Regions from separate parts of the Cryobacterium sp. MP_3.1 genome, predicted to be linked through region 2. Evidence: riboswitches for the same ligand, from Rfam matches in the RefSeq annotation. Region 2 holds a riboswitch; the other holds the start of a gene.
The links. Region 2 has a riboswitch for thiamine pyrophosphate ahead of RCH12_RS09215 (ECF transporter S component). Riboswitches for the same ligand answer to the same signal wherever they lie in the genome.
Positions count from the first base shown of each region.

Region 1: linked by a shared signal. The riboswitch ahead of thiM (hydroxyethylthiazole kinase) and the one ahead of RCH12_RS09215 (ECF transporter S component) in region 2 are both predicted to bind thiamine pyrophosphate.

Region 1 covers NZ_JAXCHV010000026.1:8,390-13,478, reverse strand. The annotation lists gene RCH12_RS14400 (MFS transporter) at 1-383, shown strand, start outside; gene thiD (bifunctional hydroxymethylpyrimidine kinase/phosphomethylpyrimidine kinase) at 355-1,251, opposite strand; gene thiE (thiamine phosphate synthase) at 1,248-1,889, opposite strand; gene thiM (hydroxyethylthiazole kinase) at 1,886-2,704, opposite strand; TPP riboswitch at 2,696-2,796, opposite strand; gene RCH12_RS14380 (hypothetical protein) at 2,830-3,096, opposite strand; gene RCH12_RS14375 (isocitrate lyase/PEP mutase family protein) at 3,229-4,029, shown strand; gene RCH12_RS14370 (alpha/beta fold hydrolase) at 4,067-4,936, shown strand; gene RCH12_RS14365 (ABC transporter ATP-binding protein) at 4,971-5,089, opposite strand, start outside.
Region 2 covers NZ_JAXCHV010000011.1:40,148-45,236, reverse strand. The annotation lists gene RCH12_RS09220 (ABC transporter ATP-binding protein) at 1-1,165, opposite strand, end outside; gene RCH12_RS09215 (ECF transporter S component) at 1,176-1,778, opposite strand; TPP riboswitch at 1,886-1,994, opposite strand; gene RCH12_RS09210 (hypothetical protein) at 2,078-2,404, opposite strand; gene dinB (DNA polymerase IV) at 2,414-3,697, opposite strand; gene RCH12_RS09200 (hypothetical protein) at 3,782-4,399, opposite strand; gene RCH12_RS09195 (LLM class flavin-dependent oxidoreductase) at 4,428-5,089, opposite strand, start outside.

The sequences.
Region 1 (5,089 bases), on a different contig from region 2:
ACGACAGGCTGGGCGCCAAGCCCGTCATCGTCACCGCCCTGGTGGGCCTCATCGTCAGCGGCAGCCTGGTGTTCCTGCTGCACGACGGCGGCCAGATCGTCTTCTGGACCGCCGGCCTGGCCCTGTGCCTGTTCGTGGGGCCCGCCCAGTCGGCCAGCCGCACCTTCCTGGCCCGGATCATCCCGGCCGGCCGGGAGGGCGAGGTGTTCGGCATGTACGCCACCACCGGTCGTGCCGCCAGCTTCCTGGCCCCCACGGCGTTCGCACTGGCCGTGACCATTTTCGGCGAAACCTACTGGGGCATCCTGGGCATCGTGCTGGTGCTTGTCATCGGCTTGCTGTTGTTGCTGCCGGTCAAGGCCCGGCAGAACCAGATGGGCTGAGCCCTCCCGGCGGTGGCTCCGGATGCGTTCCGGCCGCCGCCCAGAGCGCGTGGAAGTGGTTGATCGGGCCGTGCCCGCCGCCCACCTCGAGCCGGTCGGCGGAGGCCACGCTGTCGCTGAGCCAGGCCTTCGTCTCGGTCAACGCCCGCGGCCAGTCCCGGTGCCGGGCCGCCAGCGTGGCCAGGGCCGACGACATCGAACAGCCGGTGCCGTGGGTGTTCACGGTGTTGATGCGCGGCGCGGAGACCTGCACGATGCGGGCCCGCCCTGGCTCGGTGCCGGCCGCGTCGACGAGGGCATCCGGGCAGGCCGGACCGGCCAGGTGGCCGCCCTTGACCAGCACCCGGGTGCCGCAGGCGCGGGAGAGCCGCTCGCCCTGCTCGAGGGCCGCTGCCCAGTCGGCGGCCTCGGGTTCGTTCACGAGCACGGCCAGCTCGGGCAGGTTCGGGGTGACCAGGTGCACCAGCGGCACCAGGGCGCGGAGCGCGGCCTCGGCGGACGCGTCGAGCAGCCGGTCGCCGCTGGTGGCGATCATCACCGGGTCGAGCACGATCACGGATGGCCGCACCCGGGCCAGCCACGCGGCCACGGTCTCGATGAGGTCGGCCTGGCCGAGCATGCCGATCTTCACGGCGTCGATGGTGACGTCGTCGCTGACCGCGTCGAGCTGTTCCACGAGGAAGGACACCGGTGGGATGTGCACCGAACGCACCCCGCGGGTGTTCTGGGCGACGAGCGCGGTGACCACGGCCATGCCGTAACCGCCGTTGGCGGCGATGCTCTTGAGGTCGGCCTGAATCCCGGCGCCGCCGGTGGGGTCGGTGCCGGCGATGCTGAGCACCCGGGGGATCTCCCTCGGCCCGGTCATCGGGTCCACTCCCGGTGCAGGGCGCTGGCGGCGGCACGGGCATCCGGAGCGGCGCAGACGGCCGACACCACGGCCACCCCGGCGGCCCCGGCCCGGCGCAACGGCCAGACATCCGCGAGCCCGATGCCGCCGATCGCGACGCAGGGCAGCGCACTCGTGGCGGCCAGCGCGGCGAAGCCGGGCACCCCGAGCACGGGCGGATGGTCGGGTTTGGTGCTGGTGGCCCGGATGACGCCGACGCCCAGGTAGTCCACGGTGCCGGCGGGCAGCGCGAAGACCCTGTCGAGCTCGGCCGGGGTGTTGGCGGTGATGCCCACAATCGCGTCGGAGCCGACCCTGTCGCGCACTCTGGCCACGGCTTCGTCGCCCTGGCCCACGTGCAGGCCGTGCACGGCGGCGCGCTCGGCGAGCGCCCGCAGGTACACGTCGACCCTGTCGTTGACGACCACGGTGGCGCGGTCACCGACCGCGTCGGCCACCTGCAGCAGCAGGCGCAGCACGTCGTCGTCCGACCCGGTCTTGTCGCGCACCTGCACGGTGGTGATGCCGCCGGCGACGGCGTCGATCACGGTTCTCAGCACGCCCCTGGCACCGCACAGGGCGGTGTCGGTGACGAGGTAGAGCGAGAGATCGCTCACGCCAGCCGCGCCCGGTCGATGACGGTGGCGCCGTCGAGGGAGTGCAGCCGGTCGAGGAAGTGCGCCGCGAAACTGCCCGGCCCGGCCGCGTCGGCGGCGGCGAGTTCGGCGGCGACGGTGTACAGCAGCGTGGCGGCGGCGGTCGCGGCGAGCGTTGCGCCGGGTTCGTCACGGTCGACGAGCGAGAGCACGGCGGCGGTCACCGCGCCGAGCGCGCATCCGCCGCCGGTGACCCGGGTGAGCAGCACGTGACCGTTGGCCACCCGGATGGTCTGCGAACCGTCGGTGATGAGGTCGACCGCGCCGGACACGGCTACGCTCGCTCCGGTGCTGCGGGCGAGCAGGGCGGCGGCGTCGGCGGCGCCCTCCGGCGAGTCGGTGGCGTCGACGCCTCGGCCGCCGGTGCCCAGCTGGGCCAGGGCGATGATCTCCGACGGGTTACCGCGGATGGCCGTGGGCCGGAAGTGCAGCAGCTCGCGAGCCAGCCCGGTGCGCACCGGCAGCACGCCGATCGCGACGGGGTCGAGCACCCAGGGGGTGCCGGCGGCGTGTGCGGCCGACGCGGCCTCGAGCATCGCACTGCGCTGCTCGGCGTGCGGGGTGCCCACGTTCACCAGCACTCCGGAGGCCACCCCGGCGAACGGTCCGGCCTCGGTGGGCACGTCCACCATCGCGGGCGCGGCTCCCAGGGCCAGCAGCACGTTGGCGGTGAAGTTGGTCACCACCGCGTTGGTGAGGCACTGTACGAGAGGTTGGCTCTCGCGCAGACGGCCGAGCAGATGGGCAGCATTCTCTGGTGTCAGACGGATGGTCATCCGGGACATCCCTTCGCTAGTACGAACTAGATCAGGTTCAACGGGTGTTTTCTCAGCCCCGGCCGTTTGGCAGGGCACCCCGTGTCACTACCGAAACCCTAGCGGCCGGATTGTTCACACCCGGACTAGTAGTCGAAATCGTCGACGGCGAACCACGGCACCGGCACCGCCGGGTCCAGAAGCGCGAGCGGATCCACCTCGAAGGTCTCCAGCACCACGCTGACGCCAGGTGACACGAGCGCCTCCACACCGACATCGCCGACGACGGGTAGCCTGACCATTCCGCCACCCTGCCGGACGGCGGCCGTGAGGGCTGCTACGAGCGCGGTCACGTCGCACGAGCTGCGCAATCGGAACAGGCGCTCGCCGACCGTGAGGGTGTGAGCCTGCATGACATCTCCCTCGGTGTAGATCTCACGCTAAGACCAAAGCGGCGACGTGTATACACGGTTGACAGCGCTGCGTCTTTGTCTTTGTCTGAAACCCTCCAGCGTTTACACCGGCGCACCCGGCACACTGGACCGATGACAACCACACTGCTGAACAAGGCCGAACTCCTCAACGCCCTGCACGTGCCCGGCACGCCACTGATCGTCACGAACGTGTGGGACGCGATCACCGCCAAGATCGTCTCCGAGACCCCGGGCGTGAAAGCCCTCGCCAGTGCCTCGCACTCGGTGTCCAACGTGCGCGGCCTGCCGGACGGCGAGGGCCTCACCGTCGACGAGGCCATCATCGCCGCCCGCATTATCACCGGAGCGACCGACCTGCCCGTCTCGGTCGACTTCGAGAAGGGCTACGCGGCGGATTCCGCGGGGGTCGCCCGCAACGTGCGCCGCCTGATCGAGGAGGCCGGGGCCGCCGGCATCAACATCGAAGACTCCGTGGGCGCCACCAAGGCGCCGCAGTTCGACATCCCCACCGCGGCCGCCCGGGTCGCCGCGGCGCGGGAGGGCGCCGAGGCGGCCGGGGTGCCGCTGGTGATCAACGCCCGCGTCGACACCCTCGCGGGCGGCGGCGAGTGGGCCGAGGCCGTTCAGCGTGCCAACGCCTATCTCGACGCCGGCGCCGACGTGATCTTCTTCCTCGGCCTGAGCGACGAAGACAAGGTCAAGCGCGCCCTCGACGAGGTGAACGGCCGCATCTCCGTGATCGGGAACCCCGGCGCCGTTCCCCTGGCCCGGCTGGCCGAACTCGGCGTCTCCAGGGTCAGCTTCGGCCCCGGTACCCTCGGCCTGGCCCTCGCCGCGTTGCAGCGCGCCGCCGCCCAGCTCACCGCGCTTGGCGATTACCCCGACGACCTCGGCTTCCCCTTCGAGCTCTAACCCGGCCTCAGCGTGGGCGGCTCGGTACGGTGGGGTCATGCCCAGCTTCGCGTCGCACGATGAGACCGTTCTGCACTACGACGTTCTGACCCCGGATGCGGCGGGCGCGCCTGAGCGCCCGCCGCTGGTCGTGCTGGCCGGCGGGCCGGCCCGGCATCCGGAGTACCTGGGCGATCTGGCCGGGCTCACCCGCCTGCGCACCCTCGTGGTGCTGCACCAGCGGGGCGTGGGGGCGTCGTCGCCATCGCCCACCGCGCCCGCCGCATCCTGGCCCGCCCTGGCCGACGACGTCGAGGCGCTCCGCCGGCACCTGGGGCTGGCCGAGATCGAGCTGCTCGGCCACTCGGCCGGCACCCGCGTCGCGCTCGCCTATGCGGCCCGCCACCCTCATCGGCTGGCGAGCCTGTGCCTGCTCACCCCGCCCGCGCAGTGGCTCGTGACCGTCCCCGACGACAGCTCGCACATCATCACGGGGCACCGCGCCGAGCCCTGGTACGCCGATTACGTCGCGCACCGGATCGCGGCGACGGCGGCGAAGACCGCCTCCGACCTGAACCACCTGTTCCCCTACCTCGCCCCGATCGCCTGGTCGCGGTGGACGGCCCAGGCCCGGGAGCACGAGGCGACCGGCGCCTGGCATCCCGCGGCGCAGGACCTGTTCTTCGCCGGGGCCGACCCGGCGGGCATCCTGATCGGCCTGGCGCAGGTGCACTGCCCGGTTCTGGTGGTCGCGGGCGCCGACGACGGCCTGACCGGGCTGGCCCCGGTGCTGGCCGTCGCGGACCTGTTCACGAACGGTCGTGCAGTGACCATCGCCGGCGCCGGGCACTACCCGTGGGTGGAGCAGCCGCAGGCGTTCACCGCGGCGCTGGCCGGTTTCTACCGGCGCCCGGCGGACACGGCCTAGACCCTCCGACGCCGGCCGCCGCGGGGCGCGGCCGTCAGAGCGGGGTGGGATCGAACAGCACGTGAGAGCGGCCCGTCACCGCGTCCTCGGCGACCCGGGCCCGCACCCCGTAGACGTCGCCGATGAGCTCGGGCGTGAGCACGTCTCGCGGGC
Region 2 (5,089 bases):
GGCCGATGGTGAGCTCGGCACGCACGCTCCCGGCGAGGAACTGGTGCTCGGGGTCCTGGAAGACGGTACCGATGCGCGCCAGCAGGTCGCGGGAACGCCATCGGTGCGGGAGCGGCCCGAGTCCCGCGGCGAGGGCATCCGTTGCGGTCAACCGCCCGCCGGCGGGGGCGAGAAGCCCGGCCAGGGTGAGCGCGAGAGTCGACTTGCCGGTGCCGTTGGGTCCGGTGAGAGCCGTGGCCGTGCCGGCGTGCAGGGCGAGGTCGAGGCCCTGTGCGACGACGACGGCCTGTCTGCGGGCGAACGGCACCCGTCCGACGGCGAGGTCATCGGCGCTGAGCAGGACCTCCGCGCCGGGAGCGTGGGAGCGGGGGCGCCGGTCGGGCGTCGCGGGTGGGAACCGGGGTATCCACACTCCGGCGGTGGCGAGCCGTTCCCCTTCGGCGCTGAGTACGCTGTCGGTGGGTCCGTCGGCGAGAATGCCCCCGGCCGGGTCGAGCACCACGATGCGGTCCACGACGTGCTCCCAGACCGCGACGCGGTGCTCGATCACGATGAGGGTCGCACCCGACGCCTCCACGGAGCGCAGCACGGCGTCGCGCACCTCGACGACACCGTCAGGGTCGAGGTTGGCGGTGGGTTCGTCCAGCAGCACCAGGCCCGGGCGCATGGCCAGCACCCCGGCCAGGGCCAGGCGCTGCTTCTGGCCGCCGCTGAGCGCGCTGGTCGGGTGGCGCAGAGGCAGGTCCAGGCCCACGTCAGCGAGGGCCTGACCGACTCGCGGCCAGATTTCGGCGCGCGGAACGGCGAGGTTCTCACAGCCGAAGGCGACGTCGTCGCCCACCCTGGCGAGCACGACCTGGGAGTCCGGGTCCTGTAGCACCAGGCCCACCCGGCCGCGGGACGCGCTGGGGCGGCGGCCGTCGATGAGGAGTTCGCCGGTCTCGTCGCCGTCCTCGTCATCGCCGAGCACACCGGCGAGAGCGTGCATCAGTGTGCTCTTGCCGGCGCCGCTGGGTCCGAGCACGAGCACCCGCTCCCCCGGGCGGATGTCGAGATCGAGCCCGGAGACCGCCGGGCGGGACCGGCCGGCGTGCCGCCAGCCCCAGCCGGAGGCCGTGACCCTGGCGCCTGTCACGGCCGGGCCTCGGCGACGCGGAGCGGGCATCCGGTGCGGGTCACCGGGCGGGCTGGGTGTCGACCCGGTCGGTCCGGCCCGATTCGCGACCGGCGGCGAACCTGCTCAGCGCGCCGGTGCGGGCGAGTCCGCGCACTGCCAGCCAGGACAGCAGCCCCGCGAGCACTGTGCCGGAGACGACGGCGGAAACCAGGTAGACGATCTTGGGCCCGATGTCGAGGGCCGCGTAGCTGGTGAAGGTGGTGTCGAGCAGACCCACGGCGATGCCGGCGCCGGCGCCGGCCAGGAGGGCGACGCCCAGGCGCCAGTTGGCGTACACGAACAGGGCCAGCACGATCTCCGCGCCCAGCCCCTCGACGACACCCCAGATCAGGGTGGAGAAGCCCCACTGGGTGCCGATGAGCATCGAGACGACGGCGGCGACGACCTCGGTGTAGACGGCCGCACCGGGCTTGCGGATGATGAGCCCGCCGAGCACCCCGGCGAACAGCCAGCCGCCGGCCAGGAGCCCTTCGAGCCCGGGGGTGAAGGCCAGGAGCGCGCTCAGCGGCGACCAGGCCAGGCCCCATGCCCAGAAGATCACGCCGCTGGCGACGCCGATGACGCTGGCCACGACGATGTCGACGACCCGCCATTTCAGCACCCGCGGTTTACGCGACGTGGCGGGAGTGGCGGCGGACGAAGTCCTGGAAGACTGGGTGTTGATTGACGCGTGCACTGTACGTGCCCTTTCCGTAGAGGAATACTGGGCACGGGATTGAGAAGCCTCCCTGCGCTGGCATGATCCAGATCAGGTTCGACGGTCGAAGCTGAAGTAGCTTCCTCTCAGCCCGGTTCACCGGACTCCCGTGTTCAGCTTCGAGTATAGAACTCCCCGGGCGCATCCGGGCACTGCACGTCGTCGCGCGACATTTTCTGCGCGCGACGATCTCGCTGCGGGTGCTAGCGCTTGAGCGCGCGGATGATCCGCGCGATGGCCTTGCCGGCGACCCAGACGAAGGGGATGCCGACGGCCAGCAGCGAAATCACATTCGGTTCGAAGCGGGCCGCTCCGCCGGACTTCACGTATGCGCCGATCGGGATGGCCATGCCACCGCCGCCACCGCCGGCCGCCGCGGACTCGTCACCTTCGCCGCCACCGCCGAAGCCGTACTGCACCAGGGCCACCGGAACGATGGTGACGCCCTCGATCTGCACGGGGTCTCCGTAAGCCGACCTGACGCCGATGGATCGTGCGTTTTCTGCGAGCTTCAAGGCGAGATTAGTCATGGTGAGAGGCTACTCCCCCTCCCCCTGCGGCGTCGCGGCGTTCGGTGTTCCGAACGGATGCACATCGCGCTTCGGAGCGCTCCCGCCGCCCAGCTGCGAGGCCGGCCGCACGATCCCCCGACCGAACCGGGCGGTGACGGTGTCCACGGCCAGTTCGGCTTCCCGCCAGTCGTCGTCATCGTCCCACAGTCCCATGCCGGCGCCGTCGCCGGAGCCGAGTTGCTCGGCCCGCACCCCGATCAGGCGCACCCGGATTCCGCGGGCGGCGAGCACGTCGAAGCTCGCGGCGACCTCCTCGTAGATCCGCCGGCCCACGTTGGTGGGCTCGGCCAGGGTGCGCGACCGGGTCACCGTGCTGAAGTCGGCGTAGCGGAGCTTGAGCACCACGGTGCGCGCGACGAGGCCGTTGCCGCGCAGCTTGGCGGCCACCGCATCCGCTTGGCGGAGGAGTTCGCTGCGCAACCGGGCGACATCGGTGACGTCATGCTCGAAGGTCACCTCGTGGCCGACGCTTTTCTCCTCGCGTTCGAGGTTGATCGTGCGCGGGTCGATGCCCCAGGACAAATCGTGCAATTTGTGCGCACTGGCGACGCCGACGGCACGCTGCAGCATCTCGAGGGGGGCGTGCGCGATATCCCTCACGTGCCGCAGCCCGAGCCCCAGCAGCGTCTGTTCGGTGCTGGCGCCCACACCCCAGAGGGCGCCGACGGGCAGCGGATGCAGGAAAGCGATGGTGTCCTCCGCGGGGATCACCAGCAGCCCGTCGGGCTTGGCCCGTCCGGAGGCGAGCTTGGCCACGAATTTGGTTGACGCGGCGCCGACCGAGCAGGTGAGTCCGGTCTCGGCGAACACGCGGGCGCGGATCTCCCGCCCGATCTCGGCGGGTGAACCGTGCACACGCCGGGCGCCCGCGACATCCAGGAACGCCTCGTCGATACTGAGCGGCTCGACCATCGGCGTCATGTCGGTGAAGATGCCCATCACCTGGCGGGACACCTCCACGTACCGGCCCATGTGCGGCTCGAGCACGATGGCGGCCGGGCAGCGGCGCAGGGCGATGGCCATCGGCATGGCCGAATTGGCGCCGTACTTGCGGGCGACGTAATTGGCTGCGGTCACCACGGACCGACCGGAGCGGTGGCCGATGACGACGGGCAGGTGCACGAGTTCGGGGTGGTCGAGCAACTCGACGGACGCAAAGAACGCATCCATGTCGATGTGCAGCATGGTGGCGGTTGTGTCGTCGACGTCGGCGCCGGTGGTCTGCCGGTCGCTGCCATCCTGCCTGCTCACGCCGCACCACACCCTTCTGCCGCTCGGGCCGGAATCAACTCGAAGCTACCTTCGAGAGTACAGGCAGAGGGGGTCGGCATCGAGCTAGAAACCGCCGAAATCTCCACCGCCGCCGAAGTCGCCGAATCCGCCGGAGTCACCACCGAAACCGCCGCCGGAGTCACCACCGAAATCGCCGCCGGAATCGCCGGAGTCCGCCGTGGTCTCGGCGCCCGGGTCGGTGCCGCCGTCACCGGCCGCATCCCCCTCGCCGCCCATATCGGGCAGGAACGCACCCACCAGTGCCGAGCCGACGACGTAGCCGGCCACGGTACCGAGCAGGGAGGCGCCGAGCATGCTGCCGAAGCCGGGGCCCTGCCGGCCGCCGGCCTGGTCGCCGCCGAAGACCCGGTCCAGGGTGCCCGGCTGGCGGAGTTCGGCCCGGGTGGCGGACCTAGCCAGGGTGGCCGGTTCGGCGTTCGCCGGGCGCTCACCCTCCATCGCGTTCTCGGTCAGCTGCTGGAAGAGCAGGTCGCGCTGCTCGTCGGTGAGCTTGCTGAACGCTTCGGTGTGCACCTGTTCGATGGTCTCCGGCGGTGCGGTGCGCAAGAGGTACCGGTAGCGTTCCACGGCGATCTCGTCGTCGGTGCGCTGCGGGGCCGGCGCGGTGCGGGCCGGCTCCGGTTGTTCGGGTCGGCCCAGGAGGCGATCGAGAAATCCCATGAGTCTGCTCCTTCGCTTTGGTGTCAGCCTAGGCGGCACCCGCCCGGACCGACAGGACCGTCGCCAGCGACTCCAGCGCTTTCACAGGGTCGGGACCGGCCGGGATGAGGACAACGCTCGTGGCTCCGGCGGCGTGCAGCTCATCGATGCGGCGGCGAGCGGATGCGGCGGTGCCGACCACCGCGAGCTGATCGACCCAGCTCTCGGGCATCGCCGCCGCGAAGTCAGCCCGGCTGGCGCTGGCCGAGCGCAGGGCGGCGAACTCCTCCGCGAAGGGCAGCACCGTGATGTGCGGGGCCCAATCGGGGTCGCCGATCCACTCCAGAGCCGGGCGCACCAGATTGCGGGCCACGACGGGGTCCTCGTCGACGGCGGCCGCGTTGTAGGCCACTACGTGGCGGGCATCCGACGGGGGCCGGAGGCCGGGGAACCCGAAGCCCTCCGGCGGAGCGTCGCGGCCGGCATCGAGGGCACCGATCGCGGCAGCGAGGTACTCGGGGGTGACGGGCTCGGCCAGCACCACCCCGTCGGCGCAGGCGCCGGCCAGTCGCAGGGACTTCGGTCCGCGCACGCCCGCGAGGATCGGCGGCACCGTGGACGGCGGACCGGCCAAGGCCACGGCATCCGCCTGGACGTAGCGGCCGGCCGTCGTGATGGAGGCCCCGCGCAGCAGGGCACGCATGAGGTCGA